DNA from 3 places in the Streptomyces sp. NBC_00829 genome. Region 3 is predicted to be linked to each of the others. Evidence: riboswitches for the same ligand, from Rfam matches in the RefSeq annotation. Region 3 holds a riboswitch; each other region holds the start of a gene.

Evidence for each region. Region 3 has a riboswitch for cobalamin ahead of OG293_RS25860 (prenyltransferase/squalene oxidase repeat-containing protein). Riboswitches for the same ligand answer to the same signal wherever they lie in the genome.
Region 1: linked by a shared signal. The riboswitch ahead of metE (5-methyltetrahydropteroyltriglutamate--homocysteine S-methyltransferase) and the one ahead of OG293_RS25860 (prenyltransferase/squalene oxidase repeat-containing protein) in region 3 are both predicted to bind cobalamin.
Region 2: linked by a shared signal. The riboswitch ahead of OG293_RS28315 (cobalamin biosynthesis protein) and the one ahead of OG293_RS25860 (prenyltransferase/squalene oxidase repeat-containing protein) in region 3 are both predicted to bind cobalamin.

What each region holds. Positions count from the first base shown of each region.
Region 1 covers NZ_CP108867.1:7,293,082-7,298,771, forward strand. The annotation lists partial or broken gene OG293_RS32760 (5-methyltetrahydropteroyltriglutamate--homocysteine S-methyltransferase) at 26-397, shown strand; gene metE (5-methyltetrahydropteroyltriglutamate--homocysteine S-methyltransferase) at 669-2,984, opposite strand; cobalamin riboswitch at 3,142-3,361, opposite strand; partial or broken gene OG293_RS32770 (transposase) at 3,747-4,010, shown strand; one part of gene OG293_RS32775 (IS5 family transposase) at 4,214-4,603, shown strand; one part of gene OG293_RS32775 (IS5 family transposase) at 4,605-5,090, shown strand; gene OG293_RS32780 (class I SAM-dependent DNA methyltransferase) at 5,368-5,690, opposite strand, start outside.
Region 2 covers NZ_CP108867.1:6,363,779-6,369,468, forward strand. The annotation lists gene OG293_RS28310 (cobyric acid synthase) at 1-779, opposite strand, end outside; gene OG293_RS28315 (cobalamin biosynthesis protein) at 776-1,741, opposite strand; cobalamin riboswitch at 1,846-1,983, opposite strand; gene OG293_RS28320 (hypothetical protein) at 2,131-2,352, opposite strand; gene OG293_RS28325 (anion permease) at 2,365-3,615, opposite strand; gene OG293_RS28330 (class II aldolase/adducin family protein) at 3,841-4,503, shown strand; gene OG293_RS28335 (alpha/beta hydrolase) at 4,875-5,690, shown strand, end outside.
Region 3 covers NZ_CP108867.1:5,828,563-5,834,252, reverse strand. The annotation lists gene OG293_RS25875 (aldehyde dehydrogenase) at 1-368, opposite strand, end outside; gene OG293_RS25870 (hypothetical protein) at 411-629, opposite strand; gene OG293_RS25865 (MBL fold metallo-hydrolase) at 741-1,775, shown strand; cobalamin riboswitch at 1,942-2,076, shown strand; gene OG293_RS25860 (prenyltransferase/squalene oxidase repeat-containing protein) at 2,185-3,426, shown strand; gene OG293_RS25855 (SCO2322 family protein) at 3,426-4,082, shown strand; gene OG293_RS25850 (energy-coupling factor transporter transmembrane component T) at 4,382-5,449, shown strand; gene OG293_RS25845 (ABC transporter ATP-binding protein) at 5,446-5,690, shown strand, end outside.

The DNA of each region.
Region 1 (5,690 bases), 1.5 Mb from region 3:
ACGAGTACTCGCGAAGGAGAGTTCCGTGACCACATCAGCAGCCGCGGGAGCCCGGGCCACCGTCCACGGCTACCCGCGCCAGGGACCGAACCGGGAACTGAAGAAGGCCGTCGAGGGCTACTGGAGGGGCACGGCGAGCGCCGACTCCCTCAGGGAGTGTGCCGCCGGCATCCGCCGGGCCAACTGGCGCAGCCTCGCCGACGCCGGCATTCACGAGGTCCCCACCGGTGACTTCTCGTACTACGACCACGTCCTGGACACCAGCGTCATGGTCGGCGCGGTCCCCGCACGTCACCGCGCCGCCGTCGAGGCCGACGCCCTCGACGGCTACTTCGCCATGGCCCGCGGCACGCAGGACGTCGCGCCGCTGGAGATGACCAAGTGGTTCGACACGTCTTGCCGTCTGTCCAGAAGGCCCATGGACTGTCTATACAGTCCATGGGCCGCCCAGATGGTGCGGCCCCGTCCTGCGTTTCGTGACAGGTCTGTGAGATGTGTGTGAGACACAGCCCGCTCGACGAATCAGCTGCCCGTCGCGGCGAGCTTCGGCAGGCCTTCAGCCGGAGCCGCGCTCGACAAGCCGTGCCCGACCGCCACCGTATGTTTGATGGCGGCGCTGTGCGGCGGGCCTGGACGCTCCGAGCGTCCAGGCCCGCCGGCTTTTTCGATCAGGACCCGGCCAGCTCCTCGCGGACCGTGCGGGCCGCGGCGACCAGGTTCTCCAGGGACGCCCGGGTCTCGGGCCAGCCGCGGGTCTTCAGACCGCAGTCCGGGTTGACCCACAGCCGCTCCGCCGGGATGGCCTCAAGTCCCTTGCGCAGCAAGGCCGCCGCCTCGTCCGCGCTCGGCACGCGCGGGGAGTGGATGTCGTACACGCCGGGTCCGGCCTCGCGCAGATAGCCGTGCTCGGCCAGCTCGCGCGCGACCTGCATGTGCGAACGGGCGGCCTCCAGGCTGATGACGTCCGCGTCGAGGTCGTCAATGGCCTGGACGATGTCGCCGAACTCGGCGTAGCACATGTGCGTGTGGACCTGCGTCTCCGGCCGCACCCCGCTGGTGGTGAGCCGGAACGCCTCCGTGGCCCAGGCCAGATATGCGGGGTGGTCGGCGGACCGCAGCGGCAGGGTCTCGCGCAGGGCGGGTTCGTCGACCTGGATGACCGAAGTCCCGGCCGCCTCAAGGTTGTTGACCTCGTCGCGCAGGGCGAGGGCGACCTGCCGTGCGGTGTCGCCGAGCGGCTGGTCGTCGCGGACGAAGGACCAGGCGAGCATGGTGACCGGCCCAGTGAGCATGCCCTTGACCGGGCGCGAGGTGAGCGACTGGGCGTACGTCGTCCAGCGCACCGTCATCGGCTCGGGGCGGGAGATGTCGCCGGCCAGGATCGGCGGCCGGACGTACCGAGTGCCGTACGACTGGACCCAGCCGTGCTGGGTGGCGAGGTAGCCGGTGAGCTGCTCGGCGAAGTACTGGACCATGTCGTTGCGTTCGGGCTCACCGTGCACCAGGACGTCCAGACCGGTCTTCTCCTGGAACGCGATCACCTCCTGGATCTCGGCCCTGATCCGCTCCTCGTAGCTCTCGGCGCCGATGCGTCCGGCTCTCAGATCGGCCCGCGCGGTGCGCAGTTCGGCGGTCTGCGGGAACGATCCGATGGTCGTCGTCGGCAACGACGGCAGCCCCAGATGCGCGCGCTGCGCCACGCTCCGCTCGGCGTACGGCTGAGCGCGGCGGGCATCGGCGTCCGTGACGGCGGCGGCCCGGACCCGTACGGCGGGGTCGCGGGTGAGCGTCGAACCGGCGCGGGAGGCCAAGTCGGCGCGGTTGACGGCGAGTTCGGCGGCGATCGCGTCGGTGCCCTGGGACAGGCCCTTGGCGAGGGTGACGATCTCGCCTGTCTTCTGCCGCGCGAACGCGAGCCAGCGCAGGATCTGCGGCTCGATGTCCCGCTCGGCGGCGGCGTCGAGCGGGACGTGGAGGAGCGAGCAGGAGGCGGCCACGTCGACGCGGTCGGCCAGCCCGAGCAACGTGCCCAGTGTGGCGAGGGACTTGGTGAGGTCGTTGACCCAGATGTTGCGGCCGTTGACCACACCGGCGACCAGGCGCTTGCCGGGCAGCCCGCCCACGGTGGCAAGGGCGTCCAGGTTGGCGGCGGCTGCCTCGGTGAAGTCGAGCGCGAGGCCCTCCACGGGCGCCTTCGCGAGGACCGGGAGCGCGTCGCCGAGGCAGTCGAAGTAGGAGGCGATCAGGAGCTTCGGCCGGTCGGTGAGGGCGCCGAGGTCGCGGTAGGCGCGGGCGGCGGCGTTCAGTTCGGCCGGGGTGCGGTCCTGGACGAGGGCGGGCTCGTCGAGTTGCACCCACTCCGCGCCCGCCGCGCGCAGGTCGGCGAGGACCTCGGCGTAGACGGGCAGCAGCCGGTCCAGCAGGGTCAGCGGGTCGAAGTCCGCGGACACGCCGGGGGCGGGCTTGGCGAGCAGGAGGTAGGTGACCGGGCCGACGAGGACCGGGCGCGCGGTCAGGCCCAGGGCGAGGGCCTCCTTCAACTCCGCTACCTGCTTGGTGGAGTCGGTGGTGAAGACGGTGTCCGGGCCCAACTCGGGCACCAGGTAGTGGTAGTTCGAATCAAGCCACTTGGTCATCTCCAGCGGCGCGACGTCCTGCGTGCCGCGGGCCATGGCGAAGTAGCCGTCGAGGGCGTCGGCCTCGACGGCGGCGCGGTGACGTGCGGGGACCGCGCCGACCATGACGCTGGTGTCCAGGACGTGGTCGTAGTACGAGAAGTCACCGGTGGGGACCTCGTGAATGCCGGCGTCGGCGAGGCTGCGCCAGTTGGCCCGGCGGATGCCGGCGGCACACTCCCTGAGGGAGTCGGCGCTCGCCGTGCCCCTCCAGTAGCCCTCGACGGCCTTCTTCAGTTCCCGGTTCGGTCCCTGGCGCGGGTAGCCGTGGACGGTGGCCCGGGCTCCCGCGGCTGCTGATGTGGTCACGGAACTCTCCTTCGCGAGTACTCGTCAGCGACCTCGGAACGGTCGTGGGACGCGAAGGAACGGCAACAGGGGCCCGGTTTGCGCACACCCTCGGGTGCGGCCGTGCCCGCCCTCACCGCCGACCCGCCCACGAGGTCGCCGAGATCTCCGCGCGCGTAGGTCACGCACGGGCAGTGGCAGGTCTTCGGACTCATGGGCGCGCCTTCTCGTCCGAAGGCACCTACTGGCCGTCGCTTCCCAGTCCCGTGCCGGGACCAGTGCGTATGACGGCGGTCGTTCCCACTCACCGCTGCGGGGCAGTTCCGGAGTTCCACCGGATTCCCTCTTGCGACGCCCCTGCCTGGAGGGCAGGGCGAACCAGCTGCGGGGTCAGCCTACGCGGTGGCGCAGCGAAGGGAAGAGCGGAGTCCAGCATCCGGAAGCGGAAAACGACCGTCGCGGCACGTTTGTGCCCTGCCCGGCTGAGGACGAACCCGGCAACCGATTGCGGCAGCGGCCTTGCTGGCAGCGCGGTTCGGAGGGCTTGAAATACTTGCGGACGTTCTCCGGCTTCTCTGCCTCCCGAACCCTAACGCGGCCCGCATCGCCCGGCCCGGCGAGGTCGTACAGGTCGACACCACCCCCGCTGGAAAGCATGAGCAGCGAGGCCCCCTGCTCGCCGAGGTATGTCAGCGAAGAGTGCCAGAACTATCGTGCGGGTCCCACCCCGTTCCGACGCCGGGCCAAGGCGAAGACCCGGCGCCGCGGCGAGACACGAGAACGCGGGACTCCGGGAAGATCAGCGGCAACCTGCGGCGCCCCCAGCGATACAACCGCCGACTCCAACGCGTCTTCTACACCTCTGCGCTGTTCAGCATCCGGCACAGCGAAGAATCTCGTCGGTTCTACGATCGCAAACGAGCTGAGGGCAAGCGCCATACCCAGGCCGTCCTTGCTCTGGCCCGTCGTCGAGTCAACGTCCTCTGGGCTCTCCTCCGTGACGGGCGGCGCTACGAACCTGCCCCACCCGTCGGCCTCGCGGCTTGACAAACAGCATTAGGAATCGATGCCTGGTGTACCGGCGTCGCGGAAGCGGGCGGTGTGTTGGGTGGTGAGAACAGTGGATGGTGGTCGAGTCCGGCTAGGAACTGTTCGGCGAGGGCGACCTCGACGTCGGCCCGGGCGGGTTCGGTGAAGACGAGCTTTAGGGCCTGTTGCGAAAGTGGATCTTGGATTGCGATGATCATGGTGTGGCGCGAGGGGATCTGACGGACCGGCAGTGGGCTCGGCTGGAGCCGTTGCTGCCGGCAGGGAAGAAGCAGGGGAGGCCGCGGACGTGGACGCGTCGGCAGTTGATCGACGGGATACGGTGGCGGACCCGGGCGGGCACGCCGTGGCGGGACATCCCTGAACGGTACGGCCCCTGGGACCGGATCTACGACCTTTTCCGCAGGTGGCAGCGCGACGGCACCTGGAAGCGCATCCTTGAGCAGCTGCAGGTCCAGGCTGACGCGAAGGGCCTGATCACCTGGGACGTGAGCGTGGACTCGACCGTCTGCCGCGCCCACCAGCACGCCGCCGGCGCGCGTAAAAAAGGGATCTGCAGCGCGAGCCCCCCCCGGCGGGATCGACACAGAGCCGGACGATCATGGGCTCGGACGGTCCCGGGGCGGTCTGACTACGAAGATCCACCTTGCGACCGAGCAGGGGCAGAAGCCCCTGTCGCTGCTGATCACAGCCGGGCACCGGCACGACAGCCCGCAGTTCCAGCCCGTCCTCGAACGCATCCGCGTCCCCCGCACCGGCCCCGGACGGCCACGCACCACACCCGACAAGGTCCGTGCCGACAAAGCCTACGGCTCCCGCGCGAACCGCTCCTACCTGCGCAGACGCAGGATCGAGTGCACCATCCCGGAGAAGGCCGATCAGGTCCGCAACCGCAAGAAGCTCGGCTCCCGAGGCGGCCGGCCACCGACCTTCGACAAGGAGGACTACAAGGAGCGCCACGCGGTGGAGTGCGGGATCAACCGGCTGAAACGGCACCGCGCGGTGGCCACGAGATACGACAAGTTGGCCGTGCGCTACGAGGCAACAGTGCTGGTCGCAGCCATCAACGAGTGGCTATGAGCAGCCAGGCTAGACATCCGCGACAACCTAATCGACCGAATCTCCGAGGCAGAGCGAGAGGGTTGGCTCGGGGAGGTAGAGGGACTCCGCGTAAGCCTTTCGGCTGCCGAGGACAAAATTGCTCAGCTCGACCAGGCGATTGGACGTCGCACGGGAGATGTAGATCTTGGAATGCCGACCTTCACTCAGATCGCGGGCCGCAACTCGACAACAGCAGGCCCAGATTCGAGTTACACGAAGAAGACCAAGTGACGTGCAGTCTCCCTTGGTGATTGATTCACTTTTCTGGGCCGGGAGCCTCGCGGCGCGCGAGAATGATTCCCCCGAGCTTACTCTCGGCCGAGGTGAGAGTTCTGTGTTTCTCAACGACGAATCCAGCATCGTCGAGCCACTCAAACATTCGGTCGTGCTGGCGACGATGGACATAGACGTTCATTGGGTGCCCGCCATAGCCCTGGGTCTTCAACTGTGACTCATCACCGACGTGGAAGCCGAGTAGCAGCGGCCCACCGGGCCGCAGCACTCGCTGGAAGTGCGCGAAGACCGAGCTGAGCTCGTCGTCGGGGATGTGGATCAGCGAGTACCAAGCGACCAGGCCAG
Region 2 (5,690 bases), 540 kb from region 3:
ACCGGGGGCGCGACCACCGACTCGCGTACGGCCCCGCGCAGCGAGACGCGCAGCCCGTCCTCCTCGTCGATGCCGAGACCGTGCGCGTACGGCAGCACCCCGTAGGTGCGCCGACCGGTGAGCCCGTGCAGCATCTCCAGGCCCGGTTCGAGGAGCGACACATCGCCGCGGAACTTGTTGACCAGGTAACCCGCGATCAGCTCCTGGTCCTCGGGGGCGAGGAGCGCCGTCGTACCGAAGAACGAGGCGAACACGCCGCCTCGGTCAATGTCGCCGACCACCAGCACCGGCAGCCGTGCGGCCCGCGCGATGCCCATGTTCACGATGTCCGTGCGCCGCAGATTGATCTCGGCCGGACTGCCCGCCCCCTCGCAGATCACGGCTTCATACGTGCCCCGCAGTTCCTCCAGGCACTCCAGGACGGTGCCGAGCAGGGCCTCCTGGCGTCCGCCGTGGTAGCCACGGGCGCTCAGCTCACCGACCGGCTTTCCCATCAGCACGACCTGGCTGGAACGGTCGCTGCCGGGCTTGAGCAGCACCGGGTTCATCAGCGCGCTCGGCTCCACGCGCGCGGCCCGCGCCTGCATGGCCTGCGCCCGCCCGATCTCCGCGCCCTCGCGCGTCACGAACGAGTTGAGCGACATGTTCTGTCCCTTGAAGGGCGCGACCTTCACCCCCTGCCGCACCAGCCAGCGGCAGATCCCGGCCGTGACGACGCTCTTTCCGGCATCCGACGTGGTCCCCGCGACCAGCAGTCCGCCGCCCCTGCGCCTGCTCATCCCCGCCCCTTTCCGGCGCGCCGCGCGCGCAGCGCGTGCCCCGCGACGCGGCCCGCCGCGCAGGTCGCCAGAGTCAGCCAGCCGACGCGGCGGGAGAGCCGCACGGCGCGTTCGATGTCCCCGAACTCCACCGGGCGGCCCCCGCTGTTGAGCACCGGCCGGTGCTCAACACGTCCGCCGTACGAGAGGGTGCCGCCGAGCCGTACGCCGAGCGCCCCCGCGAACGCGGCCTCCACCGGTCCCGCGTTGGGGCTCGGATGCTTCTTCGCGTCGTTCCGCCAAGAGCGCACCGCCCCGCGCGCGTCCTCGCCCGCGAGCACAGCGAGAGCGGCGGTGAGCCGGGCGCCCGGCCAGCCGGCCACATCGTCGACGCGGGCCGAGGCCCAGCCGAACCGCCGGTAGCGGGGCGACTTGTGCCCCACCATCGCGTCCAGGGTGTTGACCGCGCGGAAACCGACGAGGCCGGGGACACCCGCGAGCGCGCCCCAGACCAGGGCGCCCACCACCGCGTCGGAGGTGTTCTCGGCGACGGACTCCACCACGGCTCGGGCGATCTGCTGTTCGTCCAGGGAGTGCGGATCACGCCCGCACAGATGCGGCAGCCGCTCCCGGGCCGCGTCCACGTCCCCGGCGGCGAGTGCGCCGCCGATGGTCCGCGCCTCCCGGCCGAGCGAGGTGCCGCCGACGACGGCCCACGTGGCGGCGGCGTTCAGCGCGACGGAAGCGGCGGGGCGGCCCCGCAGGGCGCGGCCGAGAAGCGCGGCGGCAGCGACGGCGCCCCCGGCGCACACGGCGGTGTGCAGCGCACCCCAGCCCCGGTGGTTTCGCCACAGTGCACGCTCGACACGCGACGCGGCCCGCCCGAACGCGGCGACCGGATGTCCCCGGCGAGGGTCACCGAGAAGCAGGTCACCGGCGAGGCCGGCGGCGGCGCCGTACACGAATTCACGGTCGGCACGCATCGGTTCAGGCCGGCGTTCCGCCTGGTAGGGCCTTCGTACTCACAGCAGGAAGTGAACCGCAGCCGGGCATGGCGATATGTCCTCACTCAGGGTGTCCGCGCCCTGGTTCGACGTGACGGGCGGCGAGAGTTCCTGGCTTCCGGAGGAGTGCTCCTCCGTGACAGTGGCGGGACCGCGCCGGATTCGCACCGGCTTCCTCTTCTGCCGCCCAGGGACGTGTCTCCCACGACATGTCCCAGATGGCCTCGGCAGTCCACCACGCTGCGAGAACGGCCGTCAACTTGCCTTTGACCTGCGAAGGGAGAGTGTGCTGCGGCACACACGCCGGGCCGGCCGCCCCGGGAGGGGTGACCGGCCCGGCTGGTGGGACGGGTGGTGAAGGCGCGCCCTCAGGTGACGATCAGATAGATGCCGTACGCCACGGCCCCGGCGCACAGCGCGAAGCAGGCGTACGCGCCGGTGCGTGCGAGCGCCGCGGAGCCGCCCTGCGCGGCGGCGGACTCCTGCTTGGTCATGCCCACCACGCCGAGGGTGAACAGGCTCACGAGAGCCACCGTGGCCACGAGGCTCACGCCGAAGACGGAGCCGAGTGCTGCCCAGTCGATGTTCATGCTGATCTGTCCTTACACCGTGGCCGGCTGGGGCGGCTCGGAGTCGGCCGCGGGGGCCGGAGCCGAGATGGTCGTCTTGAGATCCTGCGCGGGCGTGCCGACCGGCGGCGGGGAGACGGCGGCGATCGCGGCCGTCACGACACCGGCGGGCTCGGCGTCGGCGTCCGCCTCGTTGACGTTGGTGTGGTCGACGACCTGGCGGCGCGAGACGAGCCAGATCGCCGCGCAGGCGCCGATCAGGAACGCGGCGACCACCGCAACACCCCAACCGCCCTGCTTGGTCACGAACTCCGAGCCCGCGGCCACCAGCCCGGCGGCCGGCAGGGTCAGGCCCCACGCGACGAACATCCGGGTGGCGGTCGACCAGCGGACCACACCGCCCTTGCGGCCCAGTCCCGCGCCCATCACGGCGCCGGAGCAGGAGTGCGTGGTCGACAGCGAGAAGCCGAGGTTGGAGGAGGCCAGGATGACGCTGGCGGCGCTGGTCTGGGCGGCGAAGCCCTGCTGCGGCTGGAGGTCGGTGAGGCCTTTGCCCATGGTGCGGATGATGCGCCAGCCGCCGAGGTAGGTGCCCATCGCGATCGCGAGTCCGGCCGAGAGGATGACCCACAGGGGAGGGTTGGAGCCGGGCGAGAGCACGCCCCCGGCGACGAGCGCCAGCGTGATGATGCCCATCGTCTTCTGGGCGTCGTTGGTGCCGTGGGCGAGGGAGACCAGGCCCGCCGAGGCGATCTGGCCGGAGCGGTAGCCCTTCGCGGTGGCCTTCTCGTCGGCGTTCTTGCCGATCTTGTACGTGAGCCGGGAGGCCAGGAACGCGGCGAGGCCCGCCACCAGAGGAGCGGCGATCGCGGGGATCAGAACCTTGGTGACGACCGTGCCGCCGTTGACCCCACTGACGCCGACCGAGGCGACGGTGGCGCCGATCAGTCCGCCCATCAGGGCGTGCGAGGAACTGGAGGGCAGACCGATCAGCCAGGTCAGCAGATTCCAGAGGATGGCGCCGACGAGCGCCGCGAAGATGACTTCGGGGGTGATGCCTGACTCGGTGACGATCCCGCTGGAGATCGTCTTGGCGACCTCCACGGACAGGAACGCCCCGACAAGGTTGAGCGCGGCGGACATGGCCACCGCCGTCTTGGGCTTCAGAGCGCCGGTCGAGATGGTCGTCGCCATCGCGTTGGCGGTGTCGTGGAAACCGTTCGTGAAATCGAACACGAGCGCTGTCACGATCACAATCGCGAGCAGCAAGGTGATGTGTTCCATTTACCCAGGCAATCGTTTGACGTCAGTGGCCCGGCGAACGTAGTTAACCTGGGTGAACGGAAGATGAACTGTGATCGGCTCTGGAGTGTCCTCGGGTGAGGATTCCTCGCTCCGCTTGTGACGGCCGCGATGGCGTCGGGGAAATGCCGTATTTATGGTGATTCAAGTGATCTCCATCATCCATCCGCCCTGTGGCATTCCGTCCCCGCCTGACAGGATCGGCGCATGACCGATCAGGTGCGACAGGAAGTGATCGAGAAGGCGTGGCAGGACCTCGTGGCCACCGCCCGCAGGACGGCGGCGGAGGGCCTGGTGGTGGGCACGTCGGGCAATGTCTCGGTGCGGGTCGGCGAGCTGGTCCTGGTCACCCCGAGCGGAGTGCCCTACGAGCGGCTCACGCCCGGGGACGCGATCGGGGTCGGACTCGACGGCAGGCAGCTTCTCGGCGACCTGGCCCCCACCAGTGAGCTGCCGCTGCATCTGGAGGTCTACCGTCACACCGGCGCGGGCGCGGTCGTCCATACCCACGCCGTGCACGCCACCGCGGTCTCCACCCTCGTCCCCGAGCTCCCGCCCGTCCACTACATGGCCGCGGCCCTCGGCGGGAGCGTCCGCGTCGCCCCCTACGCCCTGTACGGAACCCAGGAGCTGGCCGCGAACATGCTCGGCGCCCTGCGCGGGCGCACCGCCTGTCTGCTCCAGAACCACGGAACCGTCGCGTACGGCGACAGCCTCGACCAGGCCTACGACCGCACCGCCCAGCTGGAGTGGATGTGCCGGCTCTGGCTGACCGCCGCGTCGGTGCCCGGGCGCGCGCCGAGCCTGCTCTCCGCCGCGCAGCTGCGCGAGGCGGGCGAGAAGCTCAGCGGCTACGGCCAGCGCGGCTGAGCCGCGCTCGGGCACACGGGTCGCCGGTCGCGTGGGGGTGGGCTCGGGCACACGGGTCGCCGGTCGCGTGGGGGTGGGCTCGGGCACACGGGTCGCCGGTCGCGTGGGGGTGGGCTCGGGCACACGGGTCGCCGGTCGCGTGGGGGTGGGCTCGGGCGACAGGGGTCGCCGGTCACGTCGGGCGGGCGCTCGGGCGACAGGGGTCGCCGGTCACGTCGGGCGGGCGCTCGGGTGACGCCGGCGTTCCGCGGAGCACCGCGACCCCGCCGCGTCTGCGCCCCTCGGTGACTTCCGGCGGCCGGGGTGCCCCCGAGGGCACCGGCGGCGGCCGTCCACTGGCAGGGCGGCCCGCGGGTGCCGACACTGGACTGGTGCGCCCGGTTATCGCGACGGCAGCAGCCGTCACCACAGTGATCGGCGTCGGCGCGGCCGCCATAGCGGCCGGCCGCTACGCAAGCGACGTCGCGCTCAAGGCGCGGCCGAGAAGGCCGCTGCCCGGCGACCCCCGGCCCACCGTGCACGCCGCGGCCGAGGGCCATGTGACACTCACCCGCAGCCTCGCCACCCAGCGCCCGGGCACGTACGGAATCGAGAGCGACGACGTCCACGCCGTCATCGGCCCCGTCATCGACGGGGTCGAGCACTCCGCCGACACCGTCGTACGCCGGCTGGAACGGGTCGTCCTCGGCAGCCTGGAACCTCGCATGCGGGTACGGCTCACGCCCCAGCTCCACCGGGGAGACCCGGCGACCGCACTGGGCCTCGACCACCGTGATGTCGACATTCCCGGCGAACTCGGTGCCCTGCCCGCATGGTTCGTGCCCGGCGCCCGCGAGACCTGGGTCATCACGGTCCACGGCCTGGGCACCACCCGGGAGCACCCGCTGAACCTCCTGCCGTTCCTGCACCGCCAGCAGCTCCCGGTGCTCAACCTCGGCTACCGGGGAGACCCCGGCGCCCCCGCTTCCCCCGACGGCCTCTGCCACCTCGGCGACTCCGAATGGCGTGACCTGGACGCCGCCATCCGCTTCGCGGTGAGCCACGGAGCCGAGCACGTGGTTGTGCACGGCTGGTCCACCGGCGCCTCGATGGCACTGCACGCCGCGGCCAACTCCGCGCTGCGCGACCGGATCAGCGGCCTCGTCCTGGACTCCCCGGTGCTGGACTGGGAGGGCACCCTGCGCAGC
Region 3 (5,690 bases):
GCAACGGTGATCGCCGCGTCCCAGACCATCATCGCGCCGAGCGCCTGGGCGAGCACGCTCCAGGAGTACGGCGACCCGTTCTGCGAGCTGATGGACCGGGCGATCTCCTCGTGCCGGACGGCGATCGCGTCCTTGATCCGCCCGACGACGGCGATCCGCTCCTCCAGGGTGGCCCGGGGCCAGGGCCCCTCGTCGAACGCCTTGCGCGCGGCGGCCACCGCGCGGTCGACATCCGCGCGGGAGGCGTGCGGGACGCGTCCGAGGACCTGCTCGGTATGGGGCGAGACGACCTCGATGACATCGGCGCCGAGGGGGTCGGTCAACTCCCCGCCGATGAACAGCTTTCGGTGTTCCACAAGCTCGGTCATGGCTGCTGCCTCCCGCTGCCCGGCGCACTTTCTGACACTGATTCAGAACTGATACCAGTTCTCGTTCAAGTAGTCCACGGCGGGAACCGGAGAGCGTTCCGACGCCTCACCCGTGCCGGCGGGCAGGGAATCGCGGGGCATCGAGCCCGGACGGCCGCCGGGATCGAGCGGCCGAGACGCGACGGCCGGCGCGTCCTCGACGGCCTCCACCTCCATCCGCGGCTTCTCGCTCGCCGATGCCACCGCTTCTCGCGAATCCATCCACGAACCCCATCAGTCAACTCCCCCGGAGAACCGGTCGACTCGGGCGACTATTGGAACCAGTTCTAGTTATAGTGGGCATGCCGTGCCGCCGAGAGAGATGAGAACCTCATGACGCAGGTGACCGACCACGGCGGAGGCGTCTGGGCCATCGAGGTGCCCATCCCGGACAATCCCCTCGGGCACACCCTCGTCCATCTCCTCGACACCGACCGCGGCCCCGTCCTCATCGACACGGGCTGGGACGACCCGGCCTCCTTCGACGCCCTCGCCGCCGGGCTCGGATCACTCGGCGTCCAGGTCGCCGGCCTGCACGGTGTGGTCATCACCCACCACCACCCCGACCATCACGGTCTGTCGGGACGCGTCCGGCAGGAGTCCGGGGCATGGATCGCGATGCATGCCGCCGACAGTGCCGTGGTGCGGCGCACCCGTGATGCCGAACCGGAGCTCTGGCTCGGCTACTTGGCCGACAAGCTCAGCAGAGCGGGCGCGCCCGACGCACACACCGCCCCGCTGCGCGAAGCCCGCGCCTCGGGGCGGATGCGTACGCTGCCGGGACTGCGCGCCGCCCTGCCCGACCGGGAGATCGTCCCCGGCGAGCTGCTCGACCTGGCCGGGCGGCGGCTGCGGGCCGTCTGGACCCCGGGGCACACACCCGGCCATGTCTGCCTCCATCTGGAGGAAGCCCACCCGGCGATGCGGCCCGGCAACGGCCGGTTGTTCTCCGGGGACCATCTGCTGCCGGGGATCACCCCGCACATCGGCCTGTACGAGGACCCGGACGACGCGACCGTCACCGACCCGCTCGGCGACTACCTCGACTCACTGGAGCGGATCGGCAGGCTGGCCCCCGCGGAGGTGCTCCCGGCGCATCAGTACGCCTTCACCGACGCCGCGGCCCGCGTCCGGGAACTGCTCACCCACCACGAGGACCGCCTCACGGGTCTGCTCGCCCTGCTGGCCGAGCCGCTCACCCCGTGGCAGGTCGCCGAACGGATGGAGTGGAACCGGCCCTGGGAGCAGATTCCGTACGGGTCGAGGAACATCGCGGTCTCGGAGGCCGAGGCGCATCTGCGCAGGCTGGTGAAGCTGGGACAGGCGGAGGCGCTGACCGGTACCCCCACCACCTTCGTCGCCGCCTGATCCGCCCCGCCCGGCGCATGCGCCCGTCGGGTTCATGGCCACGTCCGCCCCGCCGCCACCCCCCGCCGCCGCTTCCGCCGTCGGCTCGACGGCCGCCCACCGCCTCGGCCCGGCCGGTCCGTGCGCCCGCCGCCCGGGGCGGGATGCGCCCGGTCGTGCACAGGTGACCGGCCGGTAGAGTGTGCGAGTCGTCATCACACTCGTACGGGGGGAAGCCGGTGCGAATCCGGCGCTGACCCGCAACCGTGAGCCGCCCTCGCAGGCGGTGAGCCGGAATGCCTCGTACGGTCGTGACCGGCTCGCGCCACCGGCAGCCGCCGGTGGCCGGCACCGTCGAGGGATACGGGGCCGGAGCCCTGGTGCCTCAGCGTGCCCGTGCCCGGCTCCCGCAGGAGAGGCACACCCCGCCATGACCACCGCCCGCCGCAGCGCCGCCGCGCTCGCCGCTTCCGCCGTACTCGGCATGGCCATCACCTCGGCCGCCGCCCCGGCCGCGATCGCCGCGCCGTCGCCGATACCGTCAGCCGCGCTGCCGCCCGGCCTGTACGGAAAGGGCGACCCGACCTATGACGGCGTGTGGCGTCAGTCGCTCGCCCTGCTCGCCCAGGACACCGCCGGCGTCAAGCCCGCGGCGAAGGCCGTGGCCTGGCTCACCGGGCAGCAGTGCGCGAGCGGGGCGTTCGCCTCGTACCGGGCGGACGCGGCCAAGCCGTGCGACACCAAGCTGCCGCTGGACTCCAACGCCACCGCCGCCGCGGTGCAGGGCCTCGCCGCGCTCGGCGGGCAGGACGCCGCCGTGAAGAAGTCGGCCGGCTGGCTGAAGTCCGTACAGAACGCGGACGGCGGCTGGGGCTACAACCCCGGCGGGGCGAGCGACGCCAACTCCACCTCGATCGTGATCGGCGCCCTCGCGGCAGCGGGCGAGAAGCCGGAGGGCGTGAAGTCCAAGGGCGGCAAGACCCCCTACGACGCGCTGCTGACCTTCGCGCAGCCATGCGGCCCGAAGAACGGCGGCGCGTTCGTCTACCAGCCGAAGCAGCCGGGTATCGTCGCGGACTCCACCGCGGCAGCCGTGGTCGGCGCACACGGCCAGGGCCTGGCCGCCACCGCGGGCGCGAAGGACGCCAAGGGGACGGCCTGTGAGAAGACCACGGCGATCGAGGGCGCCGCACACAACGGCGCGGCCTACCTCGCCACCGCACTCGCCAAGACCGGGCACCTCAACACTCCCCCGATGCCTGGCGCGTCGGACCCGGCGGAGAAGCCCGACTTCGGGAACACGGCCGATGCGGTTGTCGCGCTGAGCGCGCAGGGCCTCGGCGAGCAGGCGAAGAAGCCGCTGGCGTGGCTGGAGCAGAACTCCGCGGCCTGGGCCAAGGAGTCCGGCCCGGCGGCGTACGCCCAGCTGATCTTCGCCGCCCGCGCGGGCGGAGCGGACCCGAAGGGCTTCGGCGGCACGGACCTGGTGGCGGCGCTGAACGCGACGGGCCCCGCGCCCGAGTCGTCCGCGGAGCCCAAGAAGGCCGAAGCCGAGTCGGACTCCGGCTCAGACTCGGGCTCCGGTGTCTGGTGGGTCGCCGGCGCGCTCTTCTTCGCGAGCGTCGGCGCGGGCATCCTGATCAGCGGCCGCCGCAAGAACCGGCAGCAGTGATGCGCCGGCGACTTCTCTCCCTGGCCCTCGCGCTCGGCGCCGCGCTGTCGGTACTGGGCGCGGGGCCGGCGCAGGCGGCCGGTTACCGCTACTGGTCGTTCTGGGAGAGCAGTGGGGGCAGGTGGACGTACGCGACCGAGGGCCCCGCCACGGCACGGCCCACAGACGGCGCGGTCAACGGCTTCCGCTTCTCGGTGAGCGCGGACAGCGGGGACTCGGCGCAGCCGCGCAGGGCCCCGGACTTCACGGCGATCTGCGGCACGACGCCCGCCAGGCCGGACCACAAGCGGATCGCCCTGGTCATCGACCCGGGCACCCAGGAGGACGCCCCCGCGGGCGAGAGGCCGCCCGCCCTGCGGGCGGTGTGCGCCCAGGTGCCGAAGGACGCGACGACCGCGGAGGCGCTGGCGTCGGTGGCGAAGCCGCTGCGCTACAACAGCCAGGCGCTCCTGTGCGCGATCACGGGTTACCCGAAGTCGGGCTGCGGCGAGCAGGTCTCGGCGACGGAGCCGAAGTCGTCGACGCCGCCGAAGGGCGACACCGGGGACGACGGCGGCCCTTCGGTCGGCGTCATCGCGGGCATCGCGGCGGTTGTCGCACTCGGCGGCGCGGCACTGTGGCGCTCCCGCCGCCGCGGGTACCCCGGTCGGCGGTGAACGTGTCCACGGTGGGCCAGGGTCGCGCATGGTCGCTTCCCGCCGGGAGAGTCCGTACCGGGTCGTCCCCGCAGGCGATCGGCGGCCCGCACCGGGCGACCGGTCCGCAAGGCCTCACCGCCGCGGACGGCGGAGAGCCGATCCGGAGGGAACCGGCAACCCGCACCACACGGCCGGGCCGCGTACCCCGACCCGCACCACAAGAGCCCCCGCCCCAGCGCGACAGCCACCGCGGCGACGGCTCCCCGCCACCCCGGTTCCCCCGCCTCCGGCCCCCCGAGGCCAACCGCAGCAACGCCCTGCACGCCGGTGCCTGGTGGCTGTGGGCCCTCGGGCTCGGGGTCGCCGCGTCCCGGACCACCAACCCCCTCCTCCTCGGCCTCATCGTCGGCGTCGCCGGATACGTCGTCGCCGCACGCCGCACCGACGCCCCCTGGGCCCGTTCCTACGGTGCCTTCGTCAAGCTCGGGCTCGTCGTCATCGGCATCCGCGTCCTGTTCTCCGTCGTCCTCGGCTCGCCCGTCCCCGGCATGCACACCCTGCTCACCCTCCCCGAAGTCCCGCTCCCCGACTGGGCGAAGGGCATCCGGATCGGCGGCCGGGTCTCCGCCGAGCAGCTGGTCTTCGCGCTGTACGACGGGGCGAAGCTCGCGACCCTCCTCATCTGCGTCGGCGCTGCCAACTCCCTCGCCAATCCCGCCCGCCTCCTCAAGTCCCTCCCCGGCGCGCTGTACGAGGTCGGTGTCGCCGTCGTCGTCGCGATGACCTTCGCGCCGAACATGGTCGCCGACGTCGTACGCCTGCGGACCGCCCGCAGGCTCCGCGGTCGCCCCACCGGCGGCATCAGGGCAGTCGTCCAGGTCGGAATGCCCGTCCTGGAGGGCGCGCTCGAACGGTCCGTCGCCGTCGCCGCCTCCATGGACGCCCGCGGCTACGGCCGCAGCGCCCACGTCCCGCCCGCCGTCCGGCACACCACCACCGCGCTCACCCTCGGGGGGCTGCTCGGAGTCTGCGCCGGTTCGTACGGACTGCTCGCCGCCGAGGGCGCCTCGTACGGTCTGCCCCTGCTGGCCGCAGGGCTCGTCGCCGCACTCGCGGGCCTGCGTCTCGGTGGCCGCCGTTCCGTCCGTACCCGCTACCGCCCCGACCGCTGGGGCCCCCGGGCCTGGCTGGTCGCGGGCTCGGGCGCGGCGGTCGCGGCCCTGATGATCTGGGCGAACGCCTACGACCCGCAGGCCCTGCACCCCGGCGTCGTGCCGCTGACCGCGCCCACGCTTCCGCTCTGGCCGGCCGCGTCGATTCTGCCCGGCCTGCTCCCGGCCTTCGTCGCCCCCGCCCCAGCCCCCGCCGCGCAGGAGAACCCGTGATCCGTTTCGAAGACGCGTCGGTCATCTATCACGGCGCCGCCCGGCCGGCGATCCAGGGTGTCGACCTGACCGTCCCCGAGGGCGAGTTGGTGCTGCTCGTCGGTCCGTCCGGTGTCGGCAAGTCGACTCTGCTGGGTGCGGTGTCCGGGCTGGTCCCGCACTTCACCGGGGGCACCCTCCGCGGCCGGGTCACCGTGGACGGCCGCGACACTCGCACCCACAAGCCCCGCGAACTCGCCGA